DNA from 2 places in the Streptomyces sp. GB4-14 genome. Region 1 is predicted to be linked to the other one. Evidence: riboswitches for the same ligand, from Rfam matches in the RefSeq annotation. Region 1 holds a riboswitch; the other holds the start of a gene.
What was found. Region 1 has a riboswitch for glycine ahead of gcvP (aminomethyl-transferring glycine dehydrogenase). Riboswitches for the same ligand answer to the same signal wherever they lie in the genome.
Positions count from the first base shown of each region.

Region 1 (7,562 bases):
GGAGCAGGCGTCCAAGCCGAGTCTGCGCGGCAAGGCCGTGATCGTGGGCGGACTCGGGCCCCGAGGCGTGGTCGCCACTGCCTCCTACGAGGCGCGTGTGCTGGGTGTGCACTCCGCGATGCCCATGTCCCAGGCCCGGCGGCTCGCGCCGAACGCCGCGTATCTGGTGCCCCGGTTCGCGCTGTACCGCTCGATCAGCGACCAGGTGATGACACTGCTGCGCGCCCTCTCGCCCCTGGTGGAGCCGCTCAGCCTCGACGAGGCGTTCGTCGACCTGGAGGCCGGCGGCACGGCGTGGGACGAGCGGTCGGCGCGGCTGGCCGGCGCGAAGCTGCGCGCGGACATCCGCGCGGTCACCGGTCTGACCGGCTCCGTGGGGCTGGCCGCCTCCAAGATGCTGGCGAAGATCGCGTCGGAGCAGGCGAAGCCGGACGGGCTGGTCGTCATCGAGCCCGGCACCGAGCGGGCGATGCTCGAACCGATGCCGGTGCGGACCCTTCCCGGCGTCGGGCCCGCCACCGGCGACCATCTGCGGCGGGCCGGCATCCACACGGTCGGCGAGATCGCCGAGGCGGGCGAGGACGAGCTGGTGCGGTTGCTGGGCAAGGCCCACGGACACGCGCTGTACGCGATGGCGCTGGCCCGGGACGACCGGCCCGTCGTCGCCGAGCGCGAGACCAAGTCGGTGTCCGTCGAGGACACGTACGACGTGGACATCCACGACCGGGTGCGGGTCGGCCTGGAGGTGCAGCGGCTCGCCGACCGCTGCGTGCGCCGGCTGCGGGGGGCGGGGCTGTCCGGACGCACCATCGTGCTGAAGGTACGGCGGTACGACTTCTCCACGCTGACCCGCTCCGAGACGCTGCGCGGCCCCACCGACGACCCGGCCGTCGTCCGGGAGGCGGCGGCGCGGCTGCTGGACTCGGTGGACACCACGGGCGGCGTACGACTGCTCGGCGTCGGCGTCAGCGGGCTGGCCGACTACACGCAGGAGGACCTGTTCGCCCAGGCGGCGGGCGGTGCGGGGGAGGAGGTCGCCGAGGGCGAGGAGTCCGAGCCCGCGCCCGAACGGCGTCCGGAGGTCCCGGTGGAGCGGCGCTGGCCCGCGGGCCACGACGTCCGGCACACCGAGTACGGGCACGGGTGGGTGCAGGGCAGCGGATTGGGCCGCGTGACGGTCCGGTTCGAGACACCCGGCTCGGCGCCCGGCCGGGTGAAGACGTTCCGCGTCGACGACCCGGCGCTGGAAGCAGCGGATCCGCTGCCGCTGGTGGAGGCGCCGCCGGCCCTGCCCGAGCCGATGGGACCCCCGGAGATGCTGCCTCCTCCGCCCCGGCCACCGGAAGCCTGAGGGCGCGGGCCGGGCCCGCGCCGGGAACCCGTTGCTGCGGTGGGGCGCCCGGCGTGCCCGTGCAGGCGGTCCCAACTCGCCGCGTGCGAGACGGTCCCACCGCGCAGGCTGCGCCGTGGCGGCTCGCCGTGAGACACGGCCCGAGGGAGCCGCGCCGGTCCTGCGAAGCGCCGCGGGCCGGTCCCGGGTTTGTGGGGCGGACGCACCTGAGGGACCGTGGCCCCCCCGGGGGGCGTCAGGTGTGTTCCTCCTGGCCCGCCAGCTTGCCGAAGTCGCGGTCCGGGAGCGGGGGAGGGGAGCCCACGTCCAGGCCGTAGTGGTGGTACAGCTGGAGCTCCTGCTCCGGGGACAGATGGCGGCCGACGCCGAAGTCCGGCGCGTCCTTGATGAGAGTCCGTTCGAACGGCACGTGCAGGGCCCCGTCGATCAGCTCGCTGGGTTCCAGGGGCACGAAGGCGTCCCGGCTGAACAGGCCGGTGCGTATCGCCGCCCACTCCGGCACGCCGGTGGCGTCGTCGAGGTAGACCTCGTCGATCGTGCCGATGCGGGTGCCGTTGCGGTCGTACGCCTTGCGGCCGATGAGGTGACGCGGGTCGATGTCCGTCTGCACGGGCCCTCCACTCGTAGCAAACTCATCCGATAGCACTACAGAAAGGCACAATCCGCGGAACGGCCACTCGAAGGCGGGGGTCCGAACCTCGCTGGTACGCTGGCAACGGCCGCTGACCCCGTGCGGGAGAGTCCTCCAGGCACCACCGGAGGCGCCGAAGGAGCAAATCCTCCCCGGAATCTCTCAGGCACACGTACCGCACGGACGAGGTCACTCTGGAAAGCAGGGCGGGTGTCGACGGCTTCCGCTCTCACCGACGGTGAAAACCGGACCGCCAGCGGCGTCCCGGTGAAACTCTCAGGTTGAGATGACAGAGGGGGAGGCCGTCCGGGCACCTGCGCCGTGGTGCCCCTCGAAGGTCGTCGGACCAGGAGGCCTCCTCAATGACTGCCCCCCGCACCCCGCTCTCCGAGCTCGAACAGGGAATTCCCTTCGAGCAGCGCCACATCGGCCCCGACCACGAGGCCCGGGCGAAGATGCTGGCCCAGGTGGGCTACGGCTCGCTCGACGAGCTGACCGCCGCCGCCGTGCCCGACGTGATCAAGAACGCCGACGCGTTGGACCTGCCCGGCGCCCGCAGCGAGGCCGAGGTGCTCGCCGAGCTGCGCGCCCTCGCCGGCCGCAACCAGGTCCTCGGCTCCATGATCGGTCTGGGCTACTACGGCACCTTCACCCCGCCGGTCATCCTGCGCAACGTCATGGAGAACCCCGCCTGGTACACGGCCTACACGCCGTACCAGCCGGAGATCTCGCAGGGCCGGCTCGAGGCGCTGCTGAACTTCCAGACGATGGTCGCCGACCTCACCGGCCTGCCCACGTCCGGAGCCTCCCTGCTGGACGAGGGCACCGCCGCCGCCGAGGCGATGGCGCTGTCCCGGCGCATGGGCAAGAACAAGAAGGGCCTCTTCCTGGTCGACGCGGACGCCCTGCCGCAGACCGTCGCCGTCATACGGACCCGCGCCGAGCCGACCGGCGTGGAGGTCGTCGTCGCCGATCTGAGCGACGGCATCCCCGCCGAGCTCGACGGACGTGAGATCAACGGCGTCCTGATCCAGTACCCGGGGGCGTCCGGCGCCGTCCGGGACATCAAGCCGGTCATCGACCAGGCGCACGAGCGTGGCGCGCTCGTCACCGTCGCCGCCGACCTGCTCGCCCTCACCCTGCTGAAGTCCCCCGGCGAGCTGGGCGCGGACATCGCGGTGGGCACCACGCAGCGCTTCGGCGTCCCCATGGGCTTCGGCGGCCCGCACGCCGGCTACATGGCCGTGCAGGACAAGATGGCCCGCAGTCTGCCCGGCCGCCTCGTCGGCGTATCCGTCGACGCCGACGGCAACAAGGCGTACCGCCTGGCGCTGCAGACGCGTGAGCAGCACATCCGCCGGGAGAAGGCCACCAGCAACATCTGCACCGCGCAGGTGCTGCTCGCCGTCATGGCGGGCATGTACGCGGTTTACCACGGTCCCGAGGGCCTGCGGACGATCGCCCGTCGCACCCACCGCTACGCCGCGATCCTCGCCGAGGGCCTGCGCTCCGGCGGCGCCGAGGTCGTCCACGGCTCCTACTTCGACACCCTCACCGTGCGGGTCGCCGGGCGGGCCGCCGAGGTCGTCGCCGCCGCCCGCGACAACGGCGTCAACCTGCGCCTCGTCGACGCCGACACGGTCTCCGTCGCCTGCGACGAGACCACCACCCGCGACCAGCTCGCCGCCGTGTGGCGCGCCTTCGGCGTCGAGGCCGACGTCGAGGCCCTGGACCCCTCCGCGCAGGACGCCCTGCCGGACGCGCTGCTGCGCACCGACGACTACCTCACCCACCCGGTCTTCCACCAGCACCGCTCCGAGACGGCCATGCTGCGCTACCTGCGCCGCCTCGCCGACCGTGACTACGCGCTGGACCGCGGCATGATCCCGCTGGGCTCCTGCACCATGAAGCTCAACGCGACCACCGAGATGGAGCCGGTCACCTGGCCCGAGTTCGGTCAGCTGCACCCGTTCGTCCCGGCCGAGCAGGCCGAGGGCTACCTCACGCTCATCCGCGAGCTGGAGGAACGTCTCGCCGAGGTCACCGGCTACGACAAGGTGTCCCTCCAGCCCAACGCCGGATCCCAGGGCGAGCTGGCCGGTCTGCTCGCCGTCCGCGGCTACCACCGCGCCAACGGCGACGAACAGCGCACCGTGTGCCTGATCCCGTCCTCCGCGCACGGCACCAACGCCGCGTCCGCCGTGATGGCCGGCATGAAGGTCGTCGTCGTCAAGACCGCCGGGAACGGCGAGGTCGACGTCGAGGACCTGCGCGCCAAGATCGAGCAGCACCGCGACGAGCTGGCCGTGCTGATGATCACCTACCCGTCGACGCACGGCGTCTTCGAGGAGCACGTCGCCGACATCTGCGCCCAGGTGCACGAGGCCGGCGGCCAGGTGTACGTCGACGGCGCCAACCTCAACGCCCTGGTCGGCCTGGCCAAGCCCGGCCACTTCGGCGGCGACGTCTCCCACCTGAACCTGCACAAGACCTTCTGCATCCCGCACGGCGGCGGCGGCCCCGGCGTCGGCCCGGTCGGCGTCCGCGCCCACCTCGCCCCGTACCTGCCGAACCACCCGCTGCAGCCGGAGGCCGGACCCGAGACGGGCGTCGGACCCATCTCGGCCGCCCCGTGGGGTTCGGCGGGCATCCTGCCCATCTCCTGGGCGTACGTCCGCCTGATGGGCGGCGAGGGCCTGAAGCGGGCCACGCAGGTGGCCGTGCTCAGCGCCAACTACATCGCCAAGCGCCTCGAGCCGCACTACCCGGTGCTCTACACCGGCCCCGGGGGGCTGGTCGCGCACGAGTGCATCATCGACCTGCGCCCGCTCACCAAGGCGACCGGCGTGACCGTCGACGACGTGGCCAAGCGCCTCATCGACTACGGCTTCCACGCACCGACCATGTCCTTCCCGGTGGCCGGCACGCTGATGATCGAGCCCACCGAGTCCGAGGACCTCACCGAGCTCGACCGGTTCTGCGAGGCGATGATCGCCATCCGCGCCGAGATCGAGAAGGTCGGCTCGGGCGAGTGGCCCGCCGACGACAACCCGCTGCGCAACGCCCCGCACACGGCGTCCGTGCTCGGCGGGGAGTGGGAGCACGCCTACACCCGCGAGGAGGCCGTGTTCCCGGGCGAGGTGAACGCCGCCGACAAGTACTGGCCGCCGGTGCGCCGCATCGACCAGGCCTACGGCGACCGCAACCTGGTCTGCTCCTGCCCGCCGCTGGACGCGTACCAGGACTGACCCGCCGGGAAGTGAAGGGGCCCCGCCCGGGCGAACCGGGCGGGGCCCCTGGGCGTCTCCTGGGGGGCCTCAGGCGGGGTAGGCGTGTGTCTGCGTCGCCTTCACCGCCGCCCAGACGGGCGCGCCCGGGTGCAGGCCCAGTTCGGCCACGGCCACGGCGGTGAGGTCGGCGGCCAGGGGCAGTTCGCCGGTCAGCTCCACGCGGATCTGGTCGCCGTGGCTCTCCAGCCCCGCCACCTCACAACGCCACAGATTGCGCGCGCTGGAGCCGGTGGGCCGGTCCCGGTACAGGATGACCGCGCCGGGCGGGAACGCGACGAACGCGGGCCCGGACAGGTCCTCCGTGGTGCTCACCTCCGGTCCCGCGTCGAGCCGTACCGTGTGGCCGTCCGCCCGGCCGCGGTAGAGGTTCAGGCCGACGAGCTGGGCGATGTAGTCGGTGCGCGGGTGGCGGGCGATGTCGGCGGGCGCGCCCTCCTGCACCACGCGGCCGCGCTCCACGACGACCAGCCGGTCCGCGAGCACCATCGCGTCCAGCGGGTCATGCGTGACCAGGACCGCGACGGCCTCGAAGTCGGCCAGGTGGCGGCGCAGTTGCGCCCGGACCTCGAGGCGGGTGCGGGCGTCGAGGGCGGCGAGGGGCTCGTCCAGGAGCAGCAGGCGCGGGTCGGTGGCCAGGGCGCGGGCGAGCGCCACGCGCTGGGCCTGGCCGCCGGAGAGCCGCTTGGGTTTGGCGCCCACGTGCTCGGCCAGCCCCATCCTCTCCAGCCACGCGGCGGCACGCGCACGGGCCTCGCTCCTGCCGGCGCCGCGGCAGCGCGGGCCGAACGCCACGTTGTCGAGGGCGGTGAGGTGCGGGAAGAGCAGGTAGTCCTGGAAGACGACGCCCACCGGACGCGACTCGGGCGGGGTACGGGCGAGGTCCGCGCCGTCCAGGCGCAGATGGCCGTCGGTGAGGGGCGCGAGTCCTGCCAGGGCCCGCAGGGCGGTGGTCTTGCCCGCCCCGTTCGGGCCGAGCAGGGCGACCACGTCACCGGGCGCGGCCGACAGCGTGACGTCGAGGCGGAAGGAGCCGTGTTCGACGACGAGGCGGGCGTCCAGGCCCTGGGACGGCGGGTGTCTCGTCATGGGTCAGACGGCCCTCGTCCAGCGGTCCCGCAGCCCCGCCAGCACGGCCACCGACACCGCGAGCAGCACGAGGCTGAGGGCGATCGCGGCGGCCGGGTCGTTCTGCAGGGCGAGGTAGACCGCGAGCGGCATGGTCTGGGTGCGGCCCGGGAAGTTCCCGGCGAAGGTGATCGTCGCGCCGAACTCGCCGAGCGCGCGGGCCCAGGCCAGTACGGCGCCCGCCGCGACGCCCGGGGCGATCAGCGGCAGGGTGACCCGGCGGAAGGCGGTGAAGCGGGACGCGCCCAGGGTGGCCGCGGCCTCCTCGAACCGCGGGTCGGCGGCCCTCAGTGTGCCCTCGACGCTGATCACCAGGAACGGCAGCGCGACGAAGGTCTCCGCGAGCACGACACCGGCGGTGGTGAACGGCAGGGTGACGCCGAACCACTCGTCCAGCCACCGGCCCACGATGCCGTTGCGGCCCAGCGCCAGCAGCAGGGCGACACCGCCGACCACCGGCGGCAGCACCAGCGGAAGCGTCACCAGGGCGCGCACCAGACTCCGCCCGGGGAAGTCGGTGCGGGCCAGCAGCCAGGCCAGCGGCACCCCGACGACGAGGCTCAGCGCGGTCGCGGTGGTGGCGCAGACCAGCGACAGTCGCAGCGCGTCCCACACGGCGGGACTGGTCAGCTGCTCGGGCAGGTCGCGCCAGGGCGCCCGGACGACGAGGGCCAGCAGCGGCACCAGGAGGAACGCCAGGCCGATCAGGGCGGGCGCGAGGAGGGCGGGCGGGACACCGCGGCCGGGGGCGCGGGGACGGCGGGCCTTGCGGCGGGTGTCCTGGGCGGTGCTGGTCACGGCGCCAGGAAACCGGCCTTCCCGAGCACCTTCTGCCCCTCCGGTGAGGTCACGAACGCGACGAAGGCGTCCGCGGCCGGGGCGTTGGGGGCGTTCTCGAGCCGGGCGATCGGGTAGTCGTTGACGGCCTGTGCGGCCTCCGGGAAGTCCACGCCGTCCACTGTGTCACCGGCCGCCCTCACATCCGTGCGGTACACGACGGCGGCGTCCGCCTCGTCGAGCCGCACCTTGGTCAGCGCGCTCTTCACGTCCTGCTCGTAGGAGACGGGCCTGACCTCGACGCCGGCCGCCGCGAGGGCCTTCCGGGCGGCGGCGCCGCAGGGCACGGTCCCGTCGCAGAGCACGACCTTCAGGCCGGGTGCGGCCA
Region 1 is NZ_RZHO01000002.1:5,734,021-5,741,582, forward strand. It holds gene ELQ39_RS27420 (DNA polymerase IV) at 1-1,351, shown strand, start outside; gene ELQ39_RS27425 (PRC-barrel domain-containing protein) at 1,587-1,961, opposite strand; glycine riboswitch at 2,075-2,170, shown strand; gene gcvP (aminomethyl-transferring glycine dehydrogenase) at 2,345-5,230, shown strand; gene ELQ39_RS27435 (ABC transporter ATP-binding protein) at 5,300-6,358, opposite strand; gene modB (molybdate ABC transporter permease subunit) at 6,362-7,195, opposite strand; gene modA (molybdate ABC transporter substrate-binding protein) at 7,192-7,562, opposite strand, start outside.

Region 2 (7,562 bases), 4.0 Mb from region 1:
CCAGTCCGCCTTGATCCGCGGTTTCCCGGCGGTGGTCGCGTAGTCGGCGATCCAGAGGCCGTCGCCCGCGTAGGACGTGGTGTCGTGGTTCAGCCAGAAATGGCGGTTGCAGTACAGGACGACCTTGTGGTGGGGGCGCAGTTCCTTGACCTTGCGGATGAAGCGGTCCTTCTCGGAATTGCTCGCGTGCGAGCCGTCCCCCGTGGTCTCCCAGTCCACCGCGAGGATGTCGCCCCGCCGCTCGGGCGCCTTGGCGACGAAGTACTCGGCCTGTTCGGTGAGATTCCCCGGCCAGAGGAAGTGGTAGAACCCGACCACCAGACCGGCGTCCCGCCCTCTCTTCGTCTGGGCGGCCAGTTTCGGATTCACGTACGAACGGCCTTCCGTCGCCTTCACGAAGACGAAGGAAAGGCCGTCCGTGTCGTACGAGGAGGACTGGTAGGAACTGACGTCGATGCCACGCAGCATGCAGGTTCTCCCGTGTGGTGCCGTGGGGACGGGATCTGATGGTTCCCTGATTCAACCTGCTTGACGCAAAGCCCTGTTCGGCGCGGCCTTCTCGGCACTCGATTCAGCACTCGATGATGTTCACCGCGAGCCCGCCCCGCGCGGTCTCCTTGTACTTCACCGACATGTCCGCGCCGGTCTCCTTCATGGTCTTGATGACCTTGTCGAGGGACACCTTGTGCGAGCCGTCGCCGCGCATCGCCATCCGGGCGGCGGTCACCGCCTTCACCGCGGCCATGCCGTTGCGCTCGATGCACGGGATCTGCACCAGGCCGCCGACCGGGTCGCAGGTCAGGCCAAGGTTGTGCTCCATGCCGATCTCGGCCGCGTTCTCCACCTGCTCCGGGGAGCCGCCCAGCACCTCAGCGAGCGCGCCCGCCGCCATCGAGCAGGCGGAGCCCACCTCGCCCTGGCAGCCGACCTCGGCGCCGGAGATGGAGGCGTTCTCCTTGAAGAGCATGCCGATGGCGCCCGCCGCGAGCAGGAAGCGCACCACGCCCTCCTCGTCGGCGCCCGGCACGAAGTTCATGTAGTAGTGCAGCACGGCCGGGATGATGCCGGCCGCGCCGTTCGTCGGGGCGGTGACGACCCGGCCGCCGGCCGCGTTCTCCTCGTTCACCGCCATCGCGTAGAGGGTGATCCACTCCATCGCGAGCGCCTGCGGGTCGCCCTCGGAGCGCAGCTTGCGTGCGGTGGTGGCGGCACGGCGGCGGACCTTCAGCCCGCCCGGCAGGATGCCCTCGCGGGACATGCCCCGCTCCACACAGGCCCGCATCACCCGCCAGATCTCCAGCAGCCCCTCGCGGATCTCCTCCTCGGACCGCCAGGCGCGCTCGTTCTCCAGCATCAGCGCGGAGATCGACAGGCCGGTCTCCTTGGTGAGCCGCAGCAGCTCGTCACCGGTGCGGAAGGGGTACTTCAGCACGGTGTCGTCGAGCTTGATCCGGTCCGCGCCCACCGCGTCCTCGTCGACGACGAAACCGCCGCCCACCGAGTAGTACGTCTTGGCCAGCAGCTCCGCGCCGGAGGAGTCGTACGCCCACAGCGTCATGCCGTTGGCGTGGTAGGGGAGCGCCTTGCGGCGGTGCAGCACCAGGTCGTCGTCGAAGGAGAAGCCGATCTCGTGCTCGCCGAGCAGCCGCAGCCGCCCGCCCTCCCTGATCTTCTCGACGCGCTCGTCGGCCGACTCCACGTCCACCGTGCGCGGCGAGTCGCCCTCCAGGCCGAGCAGCACCGCCTTGGGCGTGCCGTGGCCGTGCCCGGTGGCGCCCAGGGAGCCGTACAGCTCCGCCCGCACCGAGGCGACGGAGGCCAGGAGGTCCTCGTTGCGCAGTCGCCGGGCGAACATCCGGGCCGCCCGCATAGGGCCGACCGTGTGCGAGCTGGACGGGCCGATGCCGATCGAGAACAGGTCGAAGACCGAGATGGCCACGGGAGGACTCCTCAGGGTTCGGCGGACGACGCTGTCCACCGGGGAAGGGCGGTTCAGTGGGACGGGTGGGGTGCTGAATCGTTCATGCGCTGCATGGTGCGGGGCACCGCGCCCACCGACCCAGTGTGCGCGATGCCCCGTGCGTCCGTGAAAAAAGCGGACGGAACTACCGCAGACCGGGGTAGAGCGGGTGCTTCGCGGCCAGCGCCGCGACCCGGTCCCGGAGCGCCTCGGCGTCGTACGACGGCTTCAGCGCCTCGGCGATCACGTCGGCGACCTCGGCGAAGTCCTCGGCCGTGAAGCCGCGGGTGGCCAGGGCGGGCGTGCCGATGCGCAGACCCGAGGTGACCATCGGCGGGCGCGGGTCGTTCGGGATCGCGTTCCGGTTGACGGTGATCCCGACCTCGTGCAGCCGGTCCTCGGCCTGCTGGCCGTCCAGCTCCGAGTTCCGCAGGTCCACCAGGACCAGGTGCACGTCCGTGCCGCCGGACAGCACGTCCACGCCCACGGCCTTCACGTCGTCCTGGACCAGACGCTCGGCCAGGATGCGGGCGCCCTCCAGCGTGCGGCGCTGGCGCTCCTTGAACTCCTCCGAGGCGCACACCTTGAAGGCGACCGCCTTGGCGGCGACCACGTGCTCCAGCGGGCCGCCCTGCTGGCCGGGGAACACGGCGGAGTTGATCTTCTTGGCCAGCTCGGCCGTGGAGAGGATCACACCGCCGCGCGGACCGCCGAGGGTCTTGTGCGTGGTGGTGGTCACGACGTGGGCGTGCGGCACCGGGTTCGGGTGCAGGCCCGCGGCGACCAGACCGGCGAAGTGCGCCATGTCGACCATGAGGTAGGCGCCGACCTCGTCCGCGATCCGGCGGAACGCGGCGAAGTCCAGCCGGCGCGGGTACGCCGACCAGCCGGCGACGATCAGCTTCGGCTTGTTCTCCTTGGCCAGGCGCTCGACCTCGGCCATGTCCACGACGCCGGTGTCGTCCACGTGGTACGCGACCACGTTGTAGAGCTTGCCCGAGAAGTTGATCTTCATGCCGTGGGTCAGGTGCCCGCCGTGCGCGAGGTTCAGACCCATGATCGTGTCGCCCGGCTTGAGCAGCGCGAACATCGCGGCCGCGTTGGCCTGGGCGCCCGAGTGCGGCTGGACGTTGGCGTGCTCGGCGCCGAACAGCTCCTTCACCCGGTCGATGGCGATCTGCTCGATCACGTCGACGTGCTCGCAGCCGCCGTAGTAGCGGCGGCCGGGGTAGCCCTCGGCGTACTTGTTGGTCAGCACCGAGCCCTGGGCCTCCATGACCGCGACCGGGGCGAAGTTCTCCGAGGCGATCATCTCGAGGGTGGACTGCTGCCGGTGCAGCTCGGCGTCGACCGCGGCGGCCACCGCCGGGTCGAGCTCGTGCAGGGGCGTGTTCAGAAGCGACATGCGGCTACGGCTCCTCAGCCCGCGACGAACGCGTCGTACTCGGCGGCGGACAGCAGGTCGGCCGGCTCGTCGGTGACCCGCACCTTGAACAGCCAGCCGCCCTCGAAGGGGGCCGAGTTCACCAGCGCCGGGTCGTTCACCACGTCCTCGTTGACCTCGGTGACCTCGCCGGAGACGGGGGAGTACAGGTCGCTGACGGACTTGGTGGACTCCAGCTCGCCGCAGGTCTCGCCCGCGCTCACCGTGTCACCGACCTCGGGGAGCTGGACGAAGACCACGTCGCCGAGCGCGTTGGCCGCGTGCTCCGTGATGCCGACCGTCGACACGCCGTCCTCGGCGGCCGACAGCCACTCGTGCTCCTTGCTGTAACGCAGGTCCTGGGGGTTGCTCATGGCCTGAATTCTCCTGTACGCGGGAAACTGCTGATGACGGGGAGGGCACGCGAAGCGGCCGGACGGGTGGGACCCCCGTGCCGCGGACGCGTGAAAGCCGGCCGGAGGCCGGCTACGACGGTGTCACTTCTGCCGCTTGTAGAACGGCAGCGCCACGACGTCGTACGGCTCGTGGCTGCCGCGGATGTCCACACCGACGCCCTCGGTGCCCGGCTCCGCGTGGCCCGCGTCGACGTAGGCCATGGCGATCGGCCTGCCCAGGGTGGGGGAGGGGGCGCCGGAGGTGACCTCGCCGATCTTCTCGCCGCCGGCGACCACGGCGTACCCGGCGCGCGGCACCCGGCGGCCGTGGGCGACCAGGCCGACCAGGACGCGCGGCGGGTTCTTCGCGGCACGCTCGGCGGCCTCGGCGAGGGCGGCGCGGCCCACGAAGTCGCCCTCCTTCTCGAACTTCACCACCCGTCCCAGACCGGCGTCGAAGGGCGTGAGGGAGGTGCTCAGCTCGTTGCCGTACAGCGGCATGCCCGCCTCCAGGCGGAGCGTGTCCCGGCAGGACAGGCCGCACGGGACCAGCCCGTGGCCCTCGCCCGCCTTCGTCAGCGCCTGCCACAGCTCCACGGCGTGCTCCGGCTTCACGAACAGCTCGAAGCCGTCCTCGCCGGTGTAGCCGGTGCGGGCGATCAGCGCGGGGACCCCGGCCACGGTGCCCGGCAGGCCGGCGTAGTACTTCAGCCCGTCCAGGTCGGCGTCGGTGAGGCTCCGCAGGATCGCCGGGGACTCGGGGCCCTGCACGGCCAGCAGCGCGTACGCGTCGCGGTCGTCGCGCACCTCGGCGTCGAAGCCCGCGGCCCGCTCCGTCAGCGCGTCCAGCACCACCTGGGCGTTGGAGGCGTTGGCCACCACCATGTACTCGGTGTCGCCCAGGCGGTAGACGATCAGGTCGTCCAGGATGCCGCCGTCCTCACGGCAGATCATCGTGTAGCGGGCGCGGCCCGGCTTCACGCCCGAGATGTTGCCCACCAGCGCGTAATCGAGGAGGGCGGCGGCCTGCGGGCCGGTGACCGTGATCTCGCCCATGTGCGAGAGGTCGAAGAGGCCGGCCCGCGTGCGCACGGCGTTGTGCTCGTCGCGCTCGGAGCCGTAGCGCAGGGGCATGTCCCAGCCGGCGAAGTCGGTCATCGTCGCGCCGAGCGACCGATGCAGGGCATCGAGCGCGGTACGGCGGGGTTCGTTACTGCTCATCGGTCGGTCTCCCAAGGCGATGGGTGTCCCTCCCGCGCGAGTTCATTCGAGCGTGGGGGAAGGCGAGGTCGTTTCCTCCCCATCTGTCATCGGAACCTGAGAGGTTCGCCATGACCACCGGCGACACGGCGATCAGGACTTGCACCTTGGGTGGGACCACCGCAGCACTGCGACGGCGGCCCGCTTTTCAGATGTGCCTCGCCCGCGCGGTAACGGTGCCTGAGAGATTCAAGGGAGGGACTTGCTCCTTCGGCGCCCCGGCGGCACAGGTGCCGGGGACTCTCCCGCGCGGATTCAAACGGCCGGTATGCAGTTGGCGCGCACATCATTGCACGCATCGTGGGACACCGGCAGGGGGCCCTTGCCGGGGGTGCACGGCTCGTGCAGGCTCGGTCACAGGGAGCTGTGACAGGCCTGTACCGGAATGAGTACGCGACCGAGAGCGACCTGGCATTACCTTCTCTTTACACGCGGCGGGGATCGGACCTCCATATCCGGCCCCAGGGGAGGACGACCACGGTGAACAGGCCCACGGCGTACGCCGGCACCACAGGCGTCGCGCTGCCGCGGCAGCACGCGCACCGGGCCCACGGCGCCCGCGACGCGGCGCCCGCCCCCCTCGTCCAGGATCTGCGCGCCCGCTCAGGACGCAGCCCGCGCGCCCTGCTCTTCGGCCCCCGCGACCTCGTCGTCGTCACCGGACTGCCCGGCAGCGGCAAGTCCACGCTGATGCGGCGCACGGTGCACGACGACCGCGTCGACTCCCAGGACGCGCGTGACCGCTGGGACAGCCGCATGCCCCGCCTGCTGCCGTACGCCCTCTACCGCCCCCTGGTCCGGCTCGCCCACTACGCGGGACTGCGCCGCGTGCTGCGCTCCGGCCGGCCGGTCGTCGTGCACGACTGCGGCACCCAGACCTGGGTGCGGCGCTGGCTGGCCCGCGAGGCCCGCCGCCGCGGGGCCGCGCTGCACCTGCTGCTCCTCGACGTCCCGCCCGAAGAGGCACTGGCCGGGCAGCTGGAGCGCGGCCGGGGCGTCTCGCGGTACGCCTTCCGCCGGCACCGCACCGCCTGCGGGCGGCTGCTGGAGGCGGTGGAGTCGGGCCGGGTGCCGGAGGGCTGCGCCTCGGCGGTGCTCGTCGACCGGGACGCCGCGAACGCCCTGCGCCGGATCGGCTTCACCGGCTGACCGGCTAGCCTTTCCGCCAAGCAGCGGCATCAGGCAGACGGTGGGCGACAGATGGACTTCCCGGCGGACAACCCGGAGCGGACGCACTTCCACCCGCACGGCGGGTGGCCCGGCAACGAACTGGAGGAGGCGCTCTCCGCCTCCCTCGGCGTCCCCTCGGCGGGAGCCCGCATCGTCGAGGTCCTCGGCCGCAGCTTCGTCTGGGTGCCCCTGCCGAACGGCGGCGGCCCGCACAGCGGCCCCCTCGACCTGCCCACCATGGAACTGGACGGCCAGGCGTATGTGCCGGTCTTCAGCTCCGAGGAGCAGTTCCGCCAGGTCGTCGGCTCCCACATGGGCTGCACCATCGCGCCCGCCGTGGAGTTCGCCCGCGGACTGCCCCCGCAGGCCGGCATCGTGGTCAACCCGGGCGGCACGGTCGCCGTCCCGCTGCCGCCGGCCGCGGTGGCCGAGCTGTGCCGGGCCGGGCGCTCCCCGCTGGACGGCCCGGCGAGCGGCGGCCGCGTCCGGCTGTTCGAACCGGACTGGCAGGACGACCCGGTGGACTTCCTCGCCGCCGCCTCGCAGGAGTTCGACGCCCTCGGTGTGGTGGCGACCGCCCGCCGCTGCCTGGCCGCCATCGAGACGGCGGACCCGGTGCTGTTCGTCGGCGTGGAGCTGCTGCACTGGGAGGGCGACCCGCGCGCGCTGCCGCTGGACGCCCTCGGCCGGGCGCTGGGCCGCAGCCCCGCCCGCTGGCCGGTCAACCTCGTCGTCCTCGACGTGGCCCAGGACCCGGTCGCCGACTGGCTGCGCGCCAAGGTCCGCCCCTTCTACCAGCGTGCGTGACGCCGCCGCCGCCCGCCTTCCGCGCACTGACAGCAGACCCCCGGAGACCGTCGGCTTAAGCTAGGAGCATTGGCCGGCAGGGTGTTGTACGGAGGGGCGATACAAGTGAGCGCTGGCACCGCGGCGGCCGGACAGGTCGAGCACATGCTGCGCCAGGTGACGCCCGGGCGTTACGACGCCTACGAGGCCTTGCTGCGCGCCCTCGCCACCCCCTCGTCCGGCAGGGTCTGGATGCTGCTCTGGCACGGCCAGGCCGGCTCGCCGGACGCCCAGTACGGGACCATGGAGGTCGAAGGGCACGGCTACGCGCCCTGCGTGACCTCCGCCCAGGAGCTGTCCGCCAGCGGCTGGAACCGTTCGTACGAGGTGGTCGACGGGCTCGAGGTGGCCCGCGCCCTCTACCCGGACCGCTACGGCCTCTGGCTCAATCCGCACGCGCCGGGCGGCGGCGTCGGCATCCCCTGGCTCGACCTGCGCCGCATCGCCGGCGGACTCGACCAGCAGCCCGCCGGACCGCTGCGGCTGTCCGAACCGGCCATCGAGATCC
Region 2 is NZ_RZHO01000002.1:1,735,396-1,742,957, reverse strand. It holds gene ELQ39_RS08945 (glycoside hydrolase family 25 protein) at 1-468, opposite strand, end outside; gene ELQ39_RS08940 (L-serine ammonia-lyase) at 572-1,939, opposite strand; gene glyA (serine hydroxymethyltransferase) at 2,106-3,365, opposite strand; gene gcvH (glycine cleavage system protein GcvH) at 3,380-3,757, opposite strand; gene gcvT (glycine cleavage system aminomethyltransferase GcvT) at 3,881-4,999, opposite strand; glycine riboswitch at 5,073-5,196, opposite strand; glycine riboswitch at 5,197-5,296, opposite strand; gene ELQ39_RS08920 (AAA family ATPase) at 5,519-6,187, shown strand; gene ELQ39_RS08915 (enhanced serine sensitivity protein SseB C-terminal domain-containing protein) at 6,239-7,015, shown strand; gene ELQ39_RS08910 (enhanced serine sensitivity protein SseB C-terminal domain-containing protein) at 7,121-7,562, shown strand, end outside.
Region 2: linked by a shared signal. The riboswitch ahead of gcvT (glycine cleavage system aminomethyltransferase GcvT) and the one ahead of gcvP (aminomethyl-transferring glycine dehydrogenase) in region 1 are both predicted to bind glycine.